Regions from separate parts of the Kitasatospora sp. NPDC048662 genome, predicted to be linked through region 2. Evidence: riboswitches for the same ligand, from Rfam matches in the RefSeq annotation. Region 2 holds a riboswitch; the other holds the start of a gene.
What was found. Region 2 has a riboswitch for S-adenosylmethionine ahead of thrC (threonine synthase). Riboswitches for the same ligand answer to the same signal wherever they lie in the genome.
Positions count from the first base shown of each region.

Region 1: another riboswitch for S-adenosylmethionine. It lies ahead of ACZ6R9_RS29690 (aminotransferase class V-fold PLP-dependent enzyme); the one in region 2 lies ahead of thrC (threonine synthase).

Region 1 covers NZ_JBVJHA010000015.1:75,588-80,255, reverse strand. The annotation lists gene ACZ6R9_RS29705 (hypothetical protein) at 277-543, opposite strand; gene ACZ6R9_RS29700 (rhomboid family intramembrane serine protease) at 667-1,497, shown strand; gene ACZ6R9_RS29695 (Lrp/AsnC ligand binding domain-containing protein) at 1,494-1,775, shown strand; gene ACZ6R9_RS29690 (aminotransferase class V-fold PLP-dependent enzyme) at 1,783-3,159, opposite strand; SAM riboswitch class IV at 3,207-3,325, opposite strand; gene trpD (anthranilate phosphoribosyltransferase) at 3,544-4,614, opposite strand.
Region 2 covers NZ_JBVJHA010000002.1:936,545-941,212, forward strand. The annotation lists gene groL (chaperonin GroEL) at 1-65, opposite strand, end outside; gene ACZ6R9_RS10145 (cold-shock protein) at 388-594, opposite strand; gene ACZ6R9_RS10150 (MoaD/ThiS family protein) at 1,162-1,440, opposite strand; gene thrC (threonine synthase) at 1,485-2,765, opposite strand; SAM riboswitch class I at 2,783-2,912, opposite strand; gene ACZ6R9_RS10160 (glucosyl-3-phosphoglycerate synthase) at 3,052-4,050, shown strand; gene ACZ6R9_RS10165 (alpha,alpha-trehalose-phosphate synthase (UDP-forming)) at 4,243-4,668, shown strand, end outside.

The DNA of each region.
Region 1 (4,668 bases), on a different contig from region 2:
TCGGTGGCCGCCTCGGCGCTCTCGACGGGGCCGGTTTCCGGATCGACCGGAGCGTGCGCGGTCCCGTCCGTGCCCGCGGGCGCGTTCGCTGCCTCCGCCACTGTTCTCGGCTCCGATCCTGGTCCGGGCGGGCCCCGGCGGGTGCCGGGGGCGTTGGTGTCCGCCGCTGCTTGCAATTGTCCCGTCTACCGTGCCGCACCGACAGCACCCCACCGACGAGTCCGCCCCGCGCCCCGGTCCGGGGCGCGGACGGGGACGCGGGGCGGTGGAAGTGCGTCAGCCCTGCGCGGGGTCGCCGTCCGTGGGCTCCTCGGCGCCCGGGCGGGCCACCAGCTCGACCTGGTCCACGGCGTTGCACCAGCGGCAGCGCACCGACTCGATGGTCTCGGCGAGCACCTGGGTCTCCTCCACCTTCGACTCGCCGGACAGGTCGAAGTGCAGGAAGTCGATCACCCGGGCGGACCGGGTGACGTCGAAGCGGGTGAGGTTGCCGCACAGGGTGCAGCGCCAGCGGGTCTCGGCGGTCGGCGCGGCAATGGTCATCAGTGGTCCCTCTCGACTGGTCCCCGTTTACGGGCCTCCACCCTATTGCCTGTGCCTGGGCGGCCGGGTCACCGGTCCACTGCCCGGACGCTCACCCGATCGGAGCAGCGCCCGGTGTCGCGGGTGCGCCCCCGAGGAATGCTCACCGGCATGGTGCTCTCCGCCCCCGCCCGGGCCGGTTCGCCGACGGCCGGGGGGACCGCCCGCACCCCGGTCGTCGCCCATCTGCTGATCGCGCTGTCCGCGCTGGTCCTGGTGGCCGGCCCGGCCGGCCTGAACCCGGTGTACGGCAGTGGTGACGCCCGGATCTGCGCCGAGCAGCGCTACGAGCACCGCTGGGGCGCGGTGCCCGCCGAGCTGCTGAGCGGCCGGCCCCTGACGGCCGAGCAGCTGTCCTCGCTCGCCCCGGCGACCCCGGGCTGCGCGCTGCCGCCGACCCCTTCCAAGATCCCCGAACTCTCCGTCCTCACTTCGCTGTTCGTCCACGCGGGATGGCTGCACCTGCTGGGCAACCTGCTGTTCCTGTTCGTCTTCGGCCCGGCCGTGGAGGCCCGGCTGGGCCGGATCCGCTTCCTGACCGGCTACCTGGCGATCGGCTACCTGGCCACCTACGGCTACGCGGTGGCCGAGGAGCACACCGCGGACGGGATGCGCGCCCTGGTCGGCGCGTCCGGCGCGATCGCCGGGGTGCTGGGCGCGTACCTGCGGCTGTGGCCGAGGGCACGCGTGACGGTGCTGGTGCCGGTCCTGCTGTTCCTGCCGCTGCGTTTCCCGGCCTGGCTGGTGCTCGGTCTGTGGTTCGCGCTGCAGTGGTGGTCCGTCAGTTCCGGCGGCAGCGGGGTGGCCTATCTGGTGCATGTGATCGGCTTCGTGACGGGCTGGCTGTTCGCCTGGGCCGCCCGTCCGGCGGGCGATACCCTGGGCGCACCTTCTCGAACAGGAGTTGCTCAGTGATCACCGCGATCGTCCTCATCAACACCAGCGTCGACCGGATCCCCGAGATCGCCGAGGCGATCGCGGCCATCGAGGGTGTCAGCGAGGTCTACTCCGTCACGGGCACCTACGACCTGGTCGCGATGGTGCGGGTCCGCAACCACGAGGATCTGGCCGACGTGATCCCCGGCCGCCTCAACAAGGTCCCGGGCGTCTCCAACACCGAGACCCACATCGCCTTCCGCACCTACTCGCAGCACGACCTGGAGGCCGCGTTCTCACTCGGCCTGGGCGAGTAACCGGCGCTCAGCGCCGCAGGCCCCGGTCGATCCGCTCGGTGGCGACGCAGCGCCCGCCCTCGTTGCGGTAGCTCCACCGCGCGCCGTCGGTCACCAGGTCCCGAACGGCCGCCAGGAACCGGTCCAGGTGCTCGACGGGGGTACCGGCGCCGAAGCTGACCCGGATCGCGTTCAGGCTGCGCTCCCCCGGCAGCGACGGCTCGGGCGCCCCGCACTGGCCCGGTGCGGCGTCCTCCCCGCCCAGCAGGGTCCGCACCAGCGGGTGCGCGCAGAACAGTCCGTCCCGCACGCCGATGCCGTACTCGGCGGACAGCGCGGCCGAGAAGTGCGAGCTGTTCCAGCCCCGCACCACGAACGACACCACGCCGACGCGGTCGGAGCCCTCGCCGAACAGGCTCAGCACCCGCACCTCGGGGATCGCCGCCAGCCCCTCCGTCAGCTTCGCCACCAGCGCCCGCTCCCGGGCCTCCAACTCCTTGAAGCCCGCCTCGGTGAGCGCCCGGCAGGCGGAGGCGATCGCGTAGGCGCCGATCACGTTCGGCGAACCGGCCTCGTGCCGGGCCGGGCCGGTGTGCCACTCCACCGCCACCGAGCCGTCCAGCTCCCGGGCCACCGTCCGGCTCGCCCCGCCGCCTGCCAGGTACGGCTCCGCCGCGTCCAGCCAGTCCGACCGCCCGGCCAGCACGCCGGCGCCGAACGGCGCGTACAGCTTGTGCCCGGAGAACGCGATCCAGTCGACGTCCAACTCCCGTACCGAGACCCGGTGGTGCGGCGCCAGCTGGGCCGCGTCCAGCACCACCCGGGCGCCGTACCGGTGCGCGACCCCGGTCAGTTCGCCGACCGGCCACAGCTCGCCGGTGACGTTCGACGCCCCGGTCACGCAGAACAGCTTCGGCCCCTCGGCGGCCCCCAACAGCGCCTCCTCCAGCGCGGCCACCGCCTCGGCGTGCGAACGCGGCGCCCGCAGGTAGCGCACCGTCAGGCCCTCGCGCCGCCACGGCAGCAGCGAGGCGTGGTGCTCGGTCTCGAACGCGAACACCTCGGTCCCGGCGGGCACCACCCGGGCCAACAGGTTCAGCGAATCGGTGGTCGCCCGGGTGAACACCACCTGGTCGCCGTCCCGCAGCTCCAGGAACTCCGCGACGGTCCGCCGGCTCTGCTCGAACAGGTCCGTCGACAGCTGCGACAGGTACCCGGCCCCCCGGTGCACGGACCCGTAGTACGGCGCGTACGCCGCCACGTCCTCCCACACCTGGGCCAGCGCCGGCGCACTCGCCGCGTAGTCCAGCGCCGCGTACCCGACCTTCTCCCCCGACGCCAACGGCACCTCGACGTCCTGGCCCAGCACGGCCAGCGGCTCACAGATCTCGGCGGTCACGGACATGGATGCACTCCTCCACAGGGTAAGGACCCCGGGGTGCATCAACCGGAAGTCCGCGCTTGCCGCGCGGACGGATCGCCACGCAGCCCGGTCCTCACCCAGGGCACCCCGCCACGGACGGAGGGTTGCCGGACAGCAAGCTGGGGCTTTTGCGCTGCCACTCATGACCTGCGCAAGACCATACACGAGCCCCCAGTTGACTCAAGTCCCGCGCCACATACTGAAACCACCCCACAGTTCGCGCCCTGCCGTCCGCGCCCCGCCAGGGGCGCGTGGGGGCACCTCCCGGCCCGCCAGGGCTGAGGGAGAACTGCGCGGGCAACCACCCACCAACGGCAAGGTCCGCCCGAGGAGGTCAACTCCCCACCCCGGGCGGACCGTTGACGCTCACTGTGTCGCGTCGGCCCAGCGCTTCAGCAGCTCCCCCGCCGCCCCGGAATCGATCGCCGCCGCCGTCCGCACCATTCCCGCCGCCAGCTGCTCGCTCAGCGGCGCATCCGTCAGCTCCAGCGCCACCAGCGCGGCGGCACTGTTGAGCAGGACCGCGTCCCGCACCGGCCCCTGCTCCCCGTGGAGCACCCGCCGAGCAACCCCGGCGTTGAACTCCGCGTCCGCACCCCGCAGCGCCTCGATCCCGGCCAGCTCGATGCCGACCTCGCGCGGATCGAACCGGGTCTCGGTCACCCGGCCGTCCCGGACCACCCAGACGTGGGACGTGGTGGTGATCGTCAGCTCGTCGAGTCCGTCGTCACCCCGGAACACCAGTCCCTGTCCGCCGCGCCGGGCCAGCACGCCGGCGATCAGCCCGGCCAGCCGGGTGTCGAAGCAGCCGACCGCGTGGGCGCCGACCTTCGCGGGGTTGGTGAGCGGGCCGAGGATGTTGAACACGGTGGGGACGGCGAGTTCGGCGCGGGCCTGCGCGGTGTGCCGCATCGAGGGGTGGAACCTGGCGGCGAAGCAGAAGGTCAGCCCGACCTCCTCGGCCACCGCCGCGACCCGCCGGGCCGACAGGTCCAGGTTGATGCCGAGCCGCCCGAGCACGTCCGAGGAGCCGGACGCCGAGGAGGAGGCCCGGTTGCCGTGCTTGACCACCTTCGCGCCGGCCGCCGCGGCGACCACCGCCGACATGGTGGAGATGTTGACGGTCTTGGCGCGGTCGCCACCGGTGCCGACGATGTCGACGGCCGGCCCGGGGATGTCCAGCGGTACGGCGTGCGCGTACATCGCCTCGACCAGGCCGGAGATCTCCTCGACCGTCTCGCCCTTGCCGCGCAGCGCGATCAGGAAGCCGGCCACCTGCACCGGGCTGGCCTCGCCGCTCATGATCCGGTCCATCGCCCAGGCGGTGTCGGACTGGGCGAGGTCCTCGCCACGGAGCAGGGCGCTCAACAGGTCGGGCCAGGTGCGGACCACCTGCGCGGGGTCGCTACCGCCGTTCGCAGAGTGCACGTTCACCATGGCCGTCTCCAGCTCTCGTCTTGTCGCAGAGGAATGGAGTCAGCCTATCGAGCG
Region 2 (4,668 bases):
AGCTGGTTCATGCCACGCTCAAGGCCGCGGCGGGCTTCCTCGTCAAAGGCGATGATCTTGGCCATTAGAAGTGGTCCTCCGGGACACGGTCGACTGCTCGGACCAAGGGGGTGCCCGCGACGGACGGCCCAGGAGAGCGCGGGTCCTGTCCCCGCCGCTTCCGGGGCCTCACCGGCCCGGTCCGTTGTCACTCTCACGCTGTGAGTGCTAACGCCAATGATTAGCACTCGGGGGTGTCGAGTGCAAGCCCATTCGGCGCCCTCCGACAGCCCTCCCGGGAAACCCGCAGGCCGGACCGGAGAACGCCGACAGGCCCGACCCCGGACGCGTCGCGCCGGGGCCGGACCTGCCGGGTCGTACCTGTCGTGGGTGCGGTCTACCGGGCCGTCAGGCGCCGGCGGCGCGGACCATGTCGGCCTGCGGACCCTTCTGACCCTGCGAGATCTCGAACTCGACCCGCTGGCCCTCTTCCAGGGTGCGGTAGCCGTCCATCTGGATCGCGCTGTAGTGGACGAACACGTCCGCTCCACCGTCGACCGCGATGAAGCCGTAGCCCTTCTCGGCGTTGAACCACTTGACGGTGCCCTGAGCCATTCCGAACTCCCCTTGTGCTGTGCTGGCCCTTCAGAGATCCGCGGGACGCGGACCCGGAGGTCTGGAAGGCCGGCCTGTGGGGACTCCCCCCCGTACGGCGCAGCCTCTGTCGCGGCTGAATGTATCCGGATATGCGCCCTCTGCAACAGGGCCTAATTTTGCGGAAACTCCGCGCCCGGCAGGGGATATGACGGGGCGAAAGGTATGCAGGGCGACAATTGCCACCGGACATAACGGACGCGTCCCCGCAAATCGCCGGAAGAATTCTGACGGCGGCCTGACAGGCCGAGCGGCGAACGGTCCGGCGCAGGTCTCGGAGCGCGGGACGGGACGGGGCCGGCGCGAGGTGCGGCGCGGGGAAAAACGAGGATTGGAACGGGCCGTATCGGGGAACGGCTCCACCGGCACTCTACTCCCCCGCAAAGGCGGGAATTCCAGCGGCCCGCCGGGTCGGAATCACGGCTGCCCGCACGCCCTCGGCCGATGCGCCGAGCCGCCGCCGGGCGGCTCGGAAATCGAATTCCGAGCGCGCGCCCGACGGCGGCGGAGCGAATGCGCGGGGCGGCGTCAGCAGCCGCCGGCCACCGCCGGAATGATCGACACCGAGGCGCCGTCCTTGATCTCGGTCTCCAGACCGTCCGCGAAGCGCACGTCGTCGTCGTTGACGTACACGTTCACGAAGCGGCGCAGCTTGCCGGTGTCGTCCAGCAGGCGGGCGGCGATGCCGGTGTGGTTGGCCTCCAGGTCCGCGACGACGGCGGCCAGGGTGGCGCCCTCGGCGGTCACCTCGGCGGCGCCGCCGGTGTAGGTGCGGAGGATGGTGGGGATGCGGACGGTGGCGCTCATGGGGTTGGCTCCTCGAAGAACTTGGGGGGTCGGGCCGGGAGGGTTCAGGCGGAGGCGAGACCGGCGGCGCGGAAGGACTCCAGCGTCGGGCGGATCACGGCGGTCATGCCGGAGTCGGCGACCGCGTCGAGGGTCTTCAGGCCGTCCCCGGTGTTGATCGCGACGGTCTCCTTGCCCGGGTCGAGCTGCCCGGTCTCGACCAGCTTCTTCAGCACGCCGATGGTGACGCCGCCCGCGGTCTCGGCGAAGATGCCCTCGGTGCGGGCCAGCAGCTTGATCGCCTCGACCACCTGGGCGTCGGTGACGTCCTCGACGGCGCCGCCGGTGCGGCGGGCGATGTCGAGCACGTACGGGCCGTCGGCGGGGTTGCCGATCGCCAGCGACTTGGCGATGGTGTCCGGCTTGACCGGCTTGATCACGTCGCGGCCGGCCTTGAACGCGGCGGAGACCGGGGAGCAGCCCTCGGCCTGGGCGCCGAAGATCCGGTACGGGCGGTCCTCGACCAGGCCGAGCTTGATCAGCTCCTGCAGGCCCTTGTCGATCTTGGTGAGCTGGGAGCCGGAGGCGATCGGGATGACGATCTGCTCGGGCAGCCGCCAGCCGAGCTGCTCGCAGATCTCGAACGCCAGGGTCTTGGAGCCCTCGCCGTAGTACGGGCGCAGGTTGACGTTGACGAAGCCCCAGCCCTCGCCGGCCGGGTCGCCGATCAGCTCCGAGCAGAACCGGTTCACGTCGTCGTAGTTGCCGTCGATGCCGACCAGCTCGCCGCCGTACACAGCGGCCATCACGACCTTGCCCTGCTCCAGGTCGTGCGGGATGAACACGCAGGACTTGAAGCCGGCCCGGGCCGCGGCGGCGCCCACCGCGCCCGCCAGGTTACCGGTGGACGAGCAGGACAGCGTGGTGAAGTCGAAGGCGCGGGCGGCCTCGATCGCGCAGGCCACCACCCGGTCCTTGAACGAGTGGGTGGGGTTGCCGGAGTCGTCCTTGATGTGCAGCTGCGCGGTGAAGCCCAGCTCGCGGCCCAGGTTGTCGGCCTTCACCAGCGGGGTCCAGCCCGGGTTCAGGTTCGGCTTGCCCGCGACGTCGGCCGGGACGGGCAGCAGCGGGGCGTAGCGCCAGATCGACGCCGGGCCGGCCTCGATCCGCTTGCGCAGCTCCTCGGCGTCGTGGCCGGCGTAGTCGTAGGCGACCTCCAGCGGGCCGAAGCACTCCAGGCACGCGAAGCTCGGGCCGAGCGGGAAGCGGGTGCCGCACTCGCGACAGGACAGTGCGGTGGCCGGACCGAGATCGACGGCGGCAGCTGCGGGGGTGTCAACAGCCATGGTGGCGAGGCCCTTTCTCCTCATCTTCCCCGGGACGCGGTCGCGCCCGGGCCGGAATTGGCACCTGTCCCGCCGGGCCCTGCGAGGCCGCGCGAGAAGGTTGCCGGGACGTCAACGGGCCGTTCCCTCAGTCCCTCTGGATGAGCTCTGTGAAGTTGTGGTCGTACGCTGCGAGCGACCCCGGCGTGCGAAGGTCCGAGCGCAGTACGAAGACTGTAACGGAAGGCCGGTGCAGTCCAACCTCACCGTCCGACACCCGAGACAGACCGAGACAGGGAGCGAGATCTTGGCCGAGCAGCCCGAGCCCGGGGTCCTGCCGGAAGTGGCCGACTGGCTGCGCCGCCGGTCCTGGACGGCCGCCGACCGGCCGCTCGACCGGCTGCTCGCCGCCAAGCACGCCGCCGGCCCGGCCGGCACCGTCAGCGTGGTGCTGCCCGCCCTGGACGAGGAACCCACCGTCGGCGAGATCGTCAGCACGATCCGCACCGAGCTGATGGAACGCGTCCCGCTGGTCGACGAACTGCTGGTGGTCGACTCCGGCTCGGTGGACGGCACCGCCGCCGCCGCGGCCGCCGCCGGCGCCCGGGTGGTGCACCGCGACGCCATCCTGCCCCGGCTGCCCGCCGCCCCCGGCAAGGGCGAGGTGCTGTGGCGCGCACTGCTCGCCAGCAGCGGCGCGATCGTCTGCTACATCGACGCCGACCTGCGCGAGTTCGACCCGGCATTCGTCTCCGGCATCGTCGGCCCGCTGCTCACCGACCCCGCCCTGCACCTGGTCAAGGCCATGTACGACCGCCCCTTCGAGGCCGACGGCGCCATCGTCCCGGCCGGCGGCGGCCGGGTCACCGAACTGGTCGCCCGCCCGCTGCTCAACCTGCACTGGCCGCAGCTGGCCGGCTTCGTCCAGCCGCTCGGCGGCGAGTACGCGGCCCGCCGCAGCCTGCTGGAGCGGCTGCCCTTCCCGACCGGCTACGGCGTCGAACTCGGCCTGCTGGTCGACGCGTTGGAGCTGGTCGGGCTGGACGCGCTGGCCCAGGTCGACGTCGGCGTCCGGCACCACCGCCACCAGGACGGCCAGGCCCTCGGCCGGATGGCCGCCACCATCTACCGCACCGCCCTGGAACGCCTCGACCGCGCCCACCGCCTGAAGGCCGACGACGACCTGGTCCGCCCCCTGCTCACCCAGTACACCCGCACCACGGACGGCTTCACCCCCCGCACCCACCCCGTGCCGGCCACCGAACGCCCGCCGATGATCACCGTCCCGGAGTACCGCAACCGCTGACCGCGACCGCACGCCCGTCCCGGCGAACGGCATCCACCTGCCCGATCAGCCGGCCGCCGTGGTGGCCCTCGGTGCCGCCGCTGCCCGACCACGGCCCGGCCCGCCCGTTCCCGGAGGGCTGACCCCACTGTTCACCCGGCGCGAGCCGTGCCGGGTGGTTTGGTCCGCTGGTCGCACGGCAAGGTTGGCTGTATGGCCGATCACGCGTCCGAACGCCCCAAGCAGTCCGGAACCGCCCCGATCCTGGTGGCCTCCAACCGCGGCCCGGTGTCCTTCCGCACGGAGGACGACGGCGCGCTGAGCCTCCGCAGAGGCGGCGGCGGCCTGGTCTCCGGGCTCTCCGCGATCGACGACCCGAACGCCGTCTGGGTCTGCGCCGCCCTCTCCGCCGCCGACCGCACCGCCGCCCGGCAGGCCCCCGACGGACGCCTCGACCGGGCCGGCCACGACGTCGGCGGACAGGCCGTCCGGATGCTGGACATCGACCCGGAGACCTTCGCCCGCGCCTACAACGGCGTCGCCAACTCCACCCTGTGGTTCGTCCACCACCTGCTGTACGACACCCCCACCAAACCCGTCTTCGACGACCGCTTCCGCACCGAATGGGCCGCCTACCGG